Regions from separate parts of the Martinezella sp. CNPSo 3959 genome, predicted to be linked through region 1. Evidence: predicted binding sites of a transcription regulator. Region 1 holds the regulator's gene; the other holds the start of a gene.
The links. Region 1 encodes LexA, which represses DNA repair genes until DNA is damaged. Its sites were predicted from a motif close to TGTTCNNNNTGTGTTCNG; they were not measured.
Positions count from the first base shown of each region.

Region 2: the regulator LexA is predicted to act here: its motif matches at 2,127-2,144, upstream of AC13RE_RS16045 (helicase-related protein).

Region 1 covers NZ_JBXSOV010000001.1:169,463-175,427, forward strand. Annotated here, with positions in the region: gene AC13RE_RS00915 (ComEC/Rec2 family competence protein) at 1-2,152, shown strand, start outside; gene lexA (transcriptional repressor LexA) at 2,133-2,855, opposite strand; gene AC13RE_RS00925 (VOC family protein) at 3,274-4,161, shown strand; gene kdsA (3-deoxy-8-phosphooctulonate synthase) at 4,158-4,997, shown strand; gene eno (phosphopyruvate hydratase) at 5,146-5,965, shown strand, end outside.
Region 2 covers NZ_JBXSOV010000006.1:208,959-214,923, forward strand. Annotated here, with positions in the region: gene AC13RE_RS16045 (helicase-related protein) at 1-1,885, opposite strand, end outside; gene AC13RE_RS16050 (DUF3309 family protein) at 3,145-3,300, shown strand; gene AC13RE_RS16055 (YMGG-like glycine zipper-containing protein) at 3,346-3,600, shown strand; gene phbB (acetoacetyl-CoA reductase) at 4,050-4,775, opposite strand; gene AC13RE_RS16065 (acetyl-CoA C-acetyltransferase) at 4,938-5,965, opposite strand, start outside.

The DNA.
Region 1 (5,965 bases):
TGCTTTGGGTTTTTTGCTAAAGCGCGATGCGGGCAGGCTGCTTCATCACACACTTTTCGCCGGTATGCTCATCTGCCTGGGCATGGCGCTGGCCCAGTGGGAAAGTTGGCGGGTTTCCACCGTCATGCTCGACTCGGCCGTGACGACGACCGTGACCGGGCAGATCGAGCGACGGGAATCCTATGACAATGGGCGCTGGCGCTATGTCGTCCGCGTCGAGGCGACGGAAAAACCCTCTATCCGCCGCGCACCCCAGCGGGTTACGGTCTTCGTGCGCAAGCAGGCGGAGTCGTTCGATCTGGGGGATCGGATCCGGGGCAGGGCGCGCCTGACACCTCCGGCCGGACCGGCATTGACGGGTCTTAACGATTTCGCTTTCAGCTCTTATTTCAACGGCATCGGCGCGAATGGCTTTGCCTACGGAACGCCGGAATTATTGTCGCCATCCGGTGACGATGCTGCCGGCTCGTTACTGGATGCGGCCGATATCTGGCTCGCTGGCCTGCGCAACAGCATCGGCGACCGCATCAGGCAAACCTTGCCTGGAGACACCGGCGCCTTTGCAGCAGCACTTGTCACCGATGAGCGACGTGCGATCTCGAAGGATACGACCGAAGCCCTGAGAATTGCCGGCCTGACCCACATCATTGCAATTTCCGGCCTCAACATGGCGCTGTCGGCCGGCATCTTCTATGTCGGTCTGCGCTATTTGTTCAGCCTGTTTCCCGGTGTCGTCCAGGCCTGGCCGACGAAGAAGTTCGCAGCCTTCGGCGCGCTTCTAACGGTAACGGCCTATTACCTCATTTCCGGATTCGGCGTCTCCGCCGAGCGCGCCTTCATCATGATGGCGATCATGCTGGTGGCCGTGCTTTTCGACAGGCCATCCATCAGCTTGCGCAATGTGGCGCTCTCAGCCATCGTCATCCTGGTCTTGTCACCGTCTCAGGTACTCGGTCCGAGTTTCCAGATGTCTTACGCCGCAACGCTGGCGCTGGTATCAGGCTATTCGCTCTGGAAACGACGGCGGCATCGCGAAAACATCCTGCCGCGCATCCGTCTGTTAAGTCCGCTACTGTTCGTCACACGCTTCTTTGGAGGCGTGATGTCGACCTCGTTCATCGGCGGTGCGTCGACGGCCATCTTCTCGATCGAGCACTTTCACCGGTTGGCGACATATGGACTTGCTGCCAACCTTGCGGCCATGCCCGTCGTCTCTTTCATCGTCATGCCCTTCGGTATGATGGCGATGCTGCTGATGCCTTTCGGAATCGATGGACCGTTCTGGAAAGTCACCGGAGAGGGACTGGAGCTTGTGATCGCTATTGCAAAAACGGTGGCTGGGTGGGGAGGTGATATCACTTTCGGCCGCCAGCCCAGCTGGCTGATGCCGACTTTCATCGCCGGCTTCCTGATCATGAGCATGTTGCGGACCCGGCTTCGCCATCTGGGCCTGTTGCTGCTGCTGTCATCTGTCGGTGTGGCCGCGTTCGGCTCTGGTGTGCCGAAGCCGGATCTGATGATCTCGGAAGATGGTATTCTGGTTGCCTTGCGCCAGGATGATATCCTCGCCACCAATCGCGAGAGACCGCAGGCCTTCATCTTCGAGCAATGGCAAAAAGCACTGGTCGCAGCCGAACATCAACCGCCGACCATGCTTCCGACCGATAGCCGGCTTCCGCAGATCAGCAAGACGGATCGGCACAAGCGACTAAGTAACGAGGAGGAGAAGGCGGTCCGCACCGCAATGGAAGAAGCTTTGGACCGCACCATGCAAGGCAGCTTTGCCTGTCAGAAGGGAGCATGGTGTGTCGCCATGCTCGAAAACGGCGCGATATTGGTCACCATCGAGAACGCGGCCTATCTGCCCGCGGCTTGCGACACCGGGAGCATTGTCGTGACGCCAATCCGGCTGCGGCTGGATCATTGCCGTTCCGGAGCAACGCTCATAACCGGTGCGACATTGCGCAAAACCGGCTCCATTGAAATGGTGCTTACCTCAGACACACCCATTATATCCGCCGCATTCAATAACCCGCAGCGCCCATGGACCAGGCATCGAACCTATGATTGGCGCACCGGCAAATTCGACGCGCCAATTGCAAAGGCGCCGCCAGTCCCGGACAATTCACCGGTCAGTGATAGCGACGAATAAGGCCGACGAGCTTGCCCTGAACCTTGACGCGATCTGGCCCGAAGATGCGGGTTTCATAGGCTGGGTTCGCGGCTTCCAGCGCGATGGAGGCACCCTTGCGACGGAAGCGCTTCAAGGTAGCTTCTTCATCGTCGACGAGTGCAACGACGATATCGCCGGGATTGGCCGTGGTCGAATTGCGGATAATGACCGTATCGCCGTCGAAAATTCCGGCGTCGATCATCGAATCCCCTCGAACTTCAAGCGCATAATGTTCGCCGGAGCCGAGCATGTCGGCGGGAACGGTAATGTCGTGCGTATTGTTCTGGATGGCCGAGATCGGAACGCCGGCTGCGATGCGACCCATCACCGGTACGGACGCCGAGCCGTTGTGATCGTCATTTGCCACCTTCGACGGAGCGGGCGGGGCAACGGGCTGCGGCTTGCCGAGGCTGCCCTCGATGACGCTCGGCGAAAAGCCGCGACGCGGCTGAAGGCTGGGATTATAAGCATCCGGGAGCTTGATGACTTCGAGAGCCCTGGCCCTGTTCGGCAGCCGGCGGATAAAGCCGCGCTCCTCCAGCGCCGTGATCAGACGATGGATACCGGATTTGGATGCCAAATCCAATGCATCCTTCATCTCGTCGAAGGACGGCGGAACACCGGATTCCTTCATGCGTTCGTGAATGAAGAGAAGCAGTTCCTGCTGCTTGCGCGTCAACATCGTCTTGGAACCCCAGAATCAAGAAAAGCCGTGAAACAAATCCAGAACGGACACTATATGTTCCATATGTGTTCCGCAAGTGCTTAAATTTCGGTAAAGCCTTGTAGTGTCAGTTAAATAATTACGACTTACGAATGGGTCGGCTTAGGATGTTGAGACGTTATATAGGCCGCAACCATTTGAAAAATATAGAAAATATCGCCATTTCCGTTCTCGGGCTTTGCTGCTCGGTCGGCGTATTCAAGAAGCGGATCCATATTGGACGTCATTGGCCACACGCGTTGACGGTAAGAATCAGCAATCACGTTTGTGAGATTGCTTTCGGTCCTGTCCCTGTGCGTTGAGTGTTCCATGCTCCTATCTTGAATTACGCGGGGGAAGGGCGCAAATCTGCTGCCAAAGGCAGATAGGAGGAACCATGATTTCGTCACCGCACCCGCTGGATCATCTCGTGCTGCCGACCGTCAATATCGCTCTGGCGCGCGAACGCCTCGGCAAGCTCGGTTTCACGGTGGCTCCGGATGCGCGTCATCCCTTTGGCACGCAGAACGCCTGCGTCTTCTTTGCCGATAAAACCTATCTCGAACCCCTGAGCGTGGCATCTCCGGAGCAGTGCGAGAAGAGCATTTTGGACGGCAATGTTTTCGTCGCGCGCGATCAGGCTTATCGTTTCCGGGTGGGGGAAGATGGTTTTTCGGCCGTGGTGTTCGGCACGGATGATGCGGTGGCGGATGACGAGCGCTTCAACGCGGCGGCGATTTCCGCTGGGCGAATGCTGGATTTTTCCCGTCCGATGAAGATGCCGGACGGAACGGAAACCACGGCCGGCTTTCGTCTCGCCTTTGCCGCTGATCTGCGCGCGCCAGACTTTCTCGCCTTCTGCTGTCAGCGCATCAATCCGCTGCCGGCTGACCGCAGCGTGCTTGAGCGTCACGAGAACGGCGTGACCGGCATTGCGCGGGTAGCGCTTTGCGCGCCGCAACCGGCCGTCTATCGCCGCTTCTTCGAAGACGTTGTCGGCAGCCCGCAAATAACGGAGCATTCCTTCGGCTTGACCATCAAGGCGGCCAACGCCGATCTGGAGATTTTGACGCCGGAAGGCATGGAGGCGTTCTATGATCTGCCTGTTCGCACGACTGATCCGGGGCTCAGGGCGCGGGCAATCCTTTTCAAAACACGCGATCTTTCCGTGACATCGTCGCATTTCACTGCTAACGGCGTCACCTATACGCGTAAGAACAATCGTCTATTGGCGAGGTTGGCGCCCGGTCAGGGCGCATTGTTCGCCTTTGAGGAGACAAAATGAGCACAAATTCCGAAGTCACCGTCGGCGAGGGTGCCTCCAAGGTCCTTTTTTCCAATACTGCAAAGCTGTCGCTGATCGCCGGCCCCTGTCAGATGGAAAGCCGCGATCATGCCTTTATGATTGCCGGCGTGCTGAAGGAACTCTGCGGCAAGCTCGGCATCGGCCTTATCTACAAGTCCTCCTTCGACAAGGCGAACCGCACATCGCTGTCGGGCAAGCGCGGCATCGGCCTGGAGAAGGCCTTGGAAATTTTTGCCGACCTCAAGAAGGAATATGGCTTTCCCGTCCTGACCGACATCCACACGGAAGAGCAGTGCGCCATCGTTGCCAAGACGGTCGATATCCTGCAGATCCCGGCCTTCCTGTCGCGCCAGACAGACCTTCTGGTTGCCGCTGCCAAGACTGGCCGCGTGGTCAACGTCAAGAAAGGCCAGTTCCTGGCGCCATGGGATATGAAGAACGTGCTTGCCAAGCTGAACGAAAGCGGCAATCCGAATATTCTTCTTTGCGAGCGCGGCGCCTCCTTTGGCTATAATACGCTGGTCTCGGATATGCGCTCGCTGCCGATCATGGCGGCGATGGGCGCGCCCGTCATCTTCGACGCGACCCATTCCGTGCAGCAGCCAGGCGGGCAGGGCGGTTCGACCGGCGGCGATCGCCGGTTCGTCGAGACGCTGGCACGCGCCGCGGTCGCTGTCGGCGTCGCCGGTGTTTTTGTCGAGACACATGAGGACCCGGACAATGCACCGTCCGATGGCCCGAACATGGTCTATCTGAAGGATATGCCGCGGCTTCTGGAAAAGCTGCTGGCCTTCGACGCTATCGCCAAGGCCTGAAACGTAGCCGGCATTCAACAGGCTGACATGAACTTGCGTTACGGGCCTGTAGGAGTGCCAAATCGCGGCGCGGATCGCCATTGAAATTTCCGCGCCTTCGATTAAGACGATTTAAATCGATTTATAAACCAGCGAGCAGGGAGCTATCATGACCGCAATCACCGACATTATCGCCCGCGAGATTCTCGACAGCCGTGGCAATCCGACCGTTGAAGTCGATGTCTACCTCGAAGACGGCAGCTTGGGCCGCGCGGCGGTTCCGTCGGGTGCGTCGACCGGCGCACATGAAGCCGTCGAGCTTCGCGATGGCGGCAAGCGCTACCATGGCAAGGGTGTCGAGAAGGCCGTCGAAGCCGTCAATTCGGAAATCTTCGATGCGATCGGCGGCATGGATGCCGAAAACCAGATCCAGCTCGACAACATCATGATCGAGCTCGATGGCACGCCGAACAAGTCGCGCCTTGGCGCCAATGCCATCCTCGGCGTCTCGCTCGCCGTTGCCAAGGCTGCTGCCCAGAGTGCCAACCTGCCGCTCTACCGTTATGTCGGCGGCGCTCACGCCCGCCTGCTGCCGGTTCCGATGATGAACATCATCAACGGTGGCGCTCATGCCGACAACCCGATCGACTTCCAGGAATTCATGATCCTGCCGATCGGCGCCGACTCGATCCGCGAAGCCGTCCGCATGGGTTCGGAAGTCTTCCACGTTCTGAAGAAGGAACTGGCATCGCAAGGCCACAACACCAACGTCGGCGACGAAGGCGGTTTCGCACCGGGCCTTTCCAGCGCGCCTGCAGCTCTCGACTTCATCATGAAGTCGATCGAGAAGGCGGGCTACAAGCCGGGCGAAGAAATCGCTCTCGGCCTCGATTGCGCCTCGACCGAATTCTTCAAGGACGGCAAGTACGTTCTTGAAGGCGAAGGCCGTACGCTGGAATCCGGCGCCATGGCTGAATACCTCGCAGAAC
Region 2 (5,965 bases), on a different contig from region 1:
CGGCACGCTGGAGATCGTCCAGCGGCTTCAGGATCGTGCTGATATGATGGTTCACGAAACGCTCGATACGGGCGGCGACATGATCGCGCGCATTGCCGGTCAGCTGTTCGTCGGCCAGCAGGATGACGCGCGGACGCATGACATGATCGCTGCCTGACAGGCGCGCGACGGGGTCGCCGAGCCAGCGCACGAGGCCATCGGCACTGATCGCGAGATCGCCGTTGCCGGCCGCATGCAGACGTGCGGCACGTGCCTCGAACTCCAGCCCGAGCGCCTTCTGCGAGGCGGTCTGGACAGCCTTGGCATCCGGCCCCTCGGTCCCTGCGATAGGCGTGAACCGGAATCCGGTCAACTGTCCCACATGATGCCCCTCTACGAAGACATCTCCATTCACACTGATTTCAGCTTCCAGCATCGCATTCTCTCTCAGGCGCTTCATGAGCACAGATGTCCTGCGATCAACAAAGCGTTTCGTCAACCTCTCATGTAACGCGTCGGACAATCGATCTTCGATTTCCCGCGTCTTTTCTTGCCAGTGTGTCGGATCGGCAAGCCAGCCGGGCCGGTTCGACACATAGGTCCAAGTCCTTATCTGCGCGATTCGCGCCGAAAGCGTGTCGATCTCGCCATCCGTCCGATCGGCGCGATGCACCTGTTCGGCCAGGAAGTCCTCTTTCACCGTGCCATAGCGCACGAGATCAGAAAAGAGGGTGGCGATGAGATCAGCATGCTGGGCAGGCGTGATGCGCCGATAGTCGGGAAGCGCACAGGCCTCCCACAATTTCTCAACCCGAGCCGGGTTGCTGGCAAGATCGACTATCTCCAGATCGCGTGACAGATATTCCAATGCCTGCTGGTCTACCGCAGGCAGCGCCCGCGTCAAGCCCTGCACGCGAGGCGCGTCTTCCAAACTGCTACGCAACGCCGCGATCGAAGCGAAATCCAGTTCTTTGGTGCGCCATTGCAGCACCTTGACCATGTCGAATTCGTGTCCCTCGATCCGGCGCACGAGTTCGTCGTCGAAAGGATCGACCTGTCCCGTCACCCCGAAGGTGCCGTCCTTGAGATGGCGGCCGGCGCGACCTGCGATCTGACCGAGCTCGGCCGGATTGAGATTGCGGAATTGATAGCCGTCGAACTTGCGGTCCTGCGCAAAAGCGACGTGATCCACATCGAGGTTGAGCCCCATGCCGATCGCATCGGTCGCAACCAGATATTCGACATCGCCGGCCTGATAGAGAGCCACCTGCGCATTGCGGGTACGCGGGCTGAGCGCCCCGAGGACGACGGCAGCGCCACCGCGCTGGCGGCGGATAAGCTCAGCGATCGCATAAACCTCGTCGGCGGAAAAGGCGACGATGGCCGTGCGCTGCGGCAGCCGCGTGATCTTCTTCTGCCCGGCGTAGAAAAGATGCGATAGCCTCGGCCGTTCGAGGACGGTAATTCCAGGCAGAAGTTGTTCAAGGATCGGCCGCATCGTGCCGGCGCCGAGCAGCAGGGTTTCATCGCGGCCGCGCAGATGCAGAAGGCGGTCGGTAAAAATATGTCCGCGCTCCAGATCGCCGGCAAGCTGCACTTCATCGATCGCAACGAAGGAGGCGCGCGTCTGGCGCGGCATGGCCTCCACCGTGCAGACCGAATAGCGCGCATTGGGCGGCGATATCTTTTCCTCTCCGGTCACCAGCGCGACATTGTGCGCGCCGACCTTCTCGACGACGCGCGTATACACCTCACGGGCAAGCAGCCGCAGCGGCAGGCCGATCACGCCGCTGCCGTGTGCCACCATGCGCTCGATGGCATAATGGGTCTTGCCGGTATTGGTCGGTCCGAGCACTGCGGTCACGCCGCGTCCGCTCAGGATCATGGGCTGCGAAGTCTGAGTCATAGGTCCGTGCATAGGCGAGAAACAGCCGTCTTCCGATCAGCCAGTTCCTCCTGGAGGAAACGAACAGATGACGACCATATGTGACAAAGGCAAGACCCGAATGAAAAAACAGATGCGGCAACATTCGATTTCATATTTGAGCGCCTCAACCATAAGCTACATTTACGTTGCATCCCATGCGAGTCCGGGCGATTCCGGAACAGCTTGAGAACGAATCGGAGACGAATCGCTGACTCCGTCATGTTCCTTATTTGTTCACGACTACATATGGATTTCAATGAAGATTCCCACCAAATGCTGAATCTCGTTTACACGGCTTTCCGCAGGAAAAAGGAGTCAAGCGGAGAATCCTCAGCCAGAGAAATTTCGCGCCGCGCCATCGTTAACAATCTGTAAATAATAAAGTTTCGCATGAATCAGCGGACGACATCAACATCCAGGCCAAAGCCGGAACGAATCGGCGACGAATCGCAGATTCCAAGCAATTCTGTTTTTGTTCTCCACAATATCTAGCGTTTTCCCGGCAGGGACATACCGGACTCTGAATGGTTGAGATGCGAATCCGAGCCGAATCTGCGATTGCGGTTCGTCTTTTGACGAGCGCAGCTATAATGAATCGACAAATGCACGCAAAAGATGCAATCGTTAACACAACGATCAAAGCCCGGAACGAATCGGTGACGAATCGCGGATATCAGCGGGTATCGCATTTGTTCACGGCTACATGTTGTATTTCGCCGGAGCAGCATCGCGACATAGAGGTCAGCTTGAATGGCAATGCTGTTGCGGAGCTCGCTGCGAATTAACGAATCCGCCCACGGACACACCACCTGGACGATATTTGCCGGCGGCGCATCCTTGTATTCGGCATGTCGGCAAACGCTCGGCCGTTAACCAAAGTTCAAATGCAGAACGAATCGCCGACGAATCACGGACATCCGGTCTTTCCCGTTTCGTTCACCACAACCCATTGTATTTTAACGGTATTTTAACCATACAAATGAATTTGCTGCCGCGCCTGCAACCGTCACCCGATGCAATCTTTTTTAAGGGTTTGCTAAGCATCCCAACTGCTGCGCGCGTGCATTTTTATTTCTTAGCCGGAACAATTGTCGCGCATGCAAGTTTCTATGAGCAGAATTGAGGAATTCGTCCATTCACTGGAACAGTTTCGAGTGGGAAAGCTGGAAGGTTAACGCCATATCGAACAGCGATAACGGCGGGATATTCGAGCCGGACGGACATGGAGGAGACATATCATGCTTGGTACGGTATTGCTTGTCATACTGATTCTGCTGCTGGTTGGCGCACTTCCCAGCTGGGGTTACAGCCGGTCTTGGGGGTATGGCCCATCGGGTGGTCTCGGGCTTGTTCTCGTCATTGTCCTCATTCTGTTGTTAATGGGGCGCATCTGATCCGCCGACATTGTTCTAACCTCGCAACATCAGGGAGCTAACACCATGAAGAAGATTATCGTCGCGATCGCCCTCGTCGGCGCATTGGCGTCGTGCACGGCAACGGAAAAAGGTACGGCGATCGGCGCCGGTACCGGCGCGCTGATCGGTGGCGTCGCCACCCACAGCTGGGGCGGCGCCGCTGTCGGCGCGGTCGCTGGCGGCGTAGTCGGCAACCTCATCGGACGTTCGGAAGATCGTCGCGGCTACTGCATCTACCGCGACCGCTATGGTCACCGTTACGAGGCTCGCTGCCGCTAAGGCATTGCCTGACCGGTCGCCACCGGCGACCGGTCAGGATTCGCTCTCGGTACAAATTCAGGGAGCGGCAGTTCCCTCAACAAAATCTTCTTCCCGCGCCGTCGGTCACGGCGAGGCGGCAGTGTTTTGAGAAAGGAACGGCATCATGGCCGCAATCATCGCAAGCAGTGCAGCACTCGTGCTTACCGGCACCACTTTTTACGCGCTCGTAAGCGCGGCGAGAGCTCGAGACAGGGAGAAGCGGCAGGTCGCCCTTGAGGCCGTCATCCTGGAATTCAAGCCACGACATGGGCAGCAGGCCTCAACAAGAGGATGATTGCTGGCTGAGCTCAGTAATTCCGTTCGTAATGCGCTATACAGGCTGAAGCGGCTCGTCGCCTTGAACCGCTTCTTTTGTTACCCTTGCGCAGCTCCCAGCGGAAAACTGGCCGGCGCTTTTCCTGAATTGCCTAGACGAAGAGCTGGCCGCCATTGGCAGATATGGTCGATCCGGTAATGAAACCGGCATCGTCGCTGGCCAGGAAGACGGCGATGCGAGCGATTTCCTCGGGTTCGCCGAGGCGCCCCACGGGAATCTGCGGAACGATGCGCTCGTTCAGCACTTTCTCTGGAACCGCCAGCACCATCTCCGTGCCGATATAGCCGGGGCAAATCGCGTTGACCGTAATATTCTTGGCAGCACCTTCCTGCGCAAGAGCCTTGGTGAAGCCGAGATCGCCTGCCTTGGCCGCGGAGTAGTTCGCCTGCCCCATCTGCCCCTTCTGACCATTGATGGACGAGATATTGATGACGCGGCCGAAGCTGCGGTCGCGCATGCCCTGCCAGACGTGGTGCGTCATGTTGAAGAGGCCGGTAAGATTGGTATTGATGACCTCGTGCCATTGCTGCGGCGTCATCTTGTGGAACATGGCGTCGCGAGTGATGCCGGCATTGTTGACCAGAATGTCGACATGACCGAGATCATGCTCGATCTTGGCGATGCCCTTGCCGCAGGCCTCGTAGTCGGTGACATCCCACTTGTGAACGGAAATGCCGGTCACATCATGGAAGGCCCGGGCCTTCTCATCATTGCCGGCATAGGTTGCGGCCACCTTATAGCCCGCATTGTGCAGTGCCATCGAAATGGCAGCTCCGATGCCGCGCGTACCCCCGGTTACCAATGCCACTCTGCTCATGTGCCACTCCCCTTTTTTGTTGCAGAGGCGGGACGCCCGAAGGTCGGGTCGCCCGCTCGCTTTCACCACTTCTTCTGGAAATTCCCTTCAAGACGCCTTAGAGCATGATGCCGAAAAGTGTCATGCGGTTTTCGGGCGACATCATGCTCTATTTCTTTGATTCTAGAGCGCCTCGAAGCACATGGCGACACCCATGCCGCCGCCGATGCAAAGCGTGGCAAGTCCCTTGCGGGCACCGCGGCGCCTCATCTCGAACAGCAGCGTATTGAGGACGCGAGCACCCGAAGCACCGATCGGATGGCCGATGGCAATCGCGCCGCCATTGACATTGACGATCGACGTATCCCAGCCGAGATCCTTGTTGACGGCGCAGGCCTGGGCAGCAAACGCCTCATTGGCCTCAACGAGATCGAGGTCGTTGACGGACCAGCCGGCCTTTTCCAGCGCCTTGCGGGAGGCCGGTATCGGCCCCGTACCCATGATCTGCGGATCGACGCCGGCGGTTGCCCAGGAGACGATGCGAGCGAGCGGCTGGATTCCGCGGCGCGAGGCTTCCGCCTCGGTCATCAGCACGGCAGCGGCAGCACCGTCGTTGAGCCCGGAAGCGTTGCCGGCGGTGACGGAGCCCTCCTTGTCGAAGGCCGGACGCAGCTTCGCCATGGCCTCCATCGTCGCACCAAGGCGGATATATTCATCGGCATCGACCGTAACGTCGCCCTTGCGCGTCTGGATGGTGAAGGGAATGATCTCGCCCTTGAAGCGGCCGGCCTTCTGTGCGGCTTCCGCCTTGTTCTGCGAGGCAACGGCGAACTGATCCTGCTCTTCGCGCGACAGCTGCCACTGGCGGGCGATATTTTCGGCCGTGATGCCCATGTGGTAGCCGTAGAAGGCATCCGTCAGGCCGTCCTTGATCATGGTGTCGATCATCTTCATGTCACCCATCTTGGTGCCGGAGCGAAGATTAGCGGCATGTGGTGCCATCGACATGGATTCCTGGCCACCGGCAACGATGATCTTGGCGTCACCGGTTGCGATCTGCTGCAGGCCGAGCGCCACGGCACGCAGGCCCGAGCCGCACAGCTGGTTCACGCCCCATGCGGTCGCTTCCTGCGGAATGCCGGCCTTCATCGCGGCCTGGCGGGCCGGGTTCTGCCCTTCGCCGGCCTGAAGCACCTGTCCGAGGATCACTT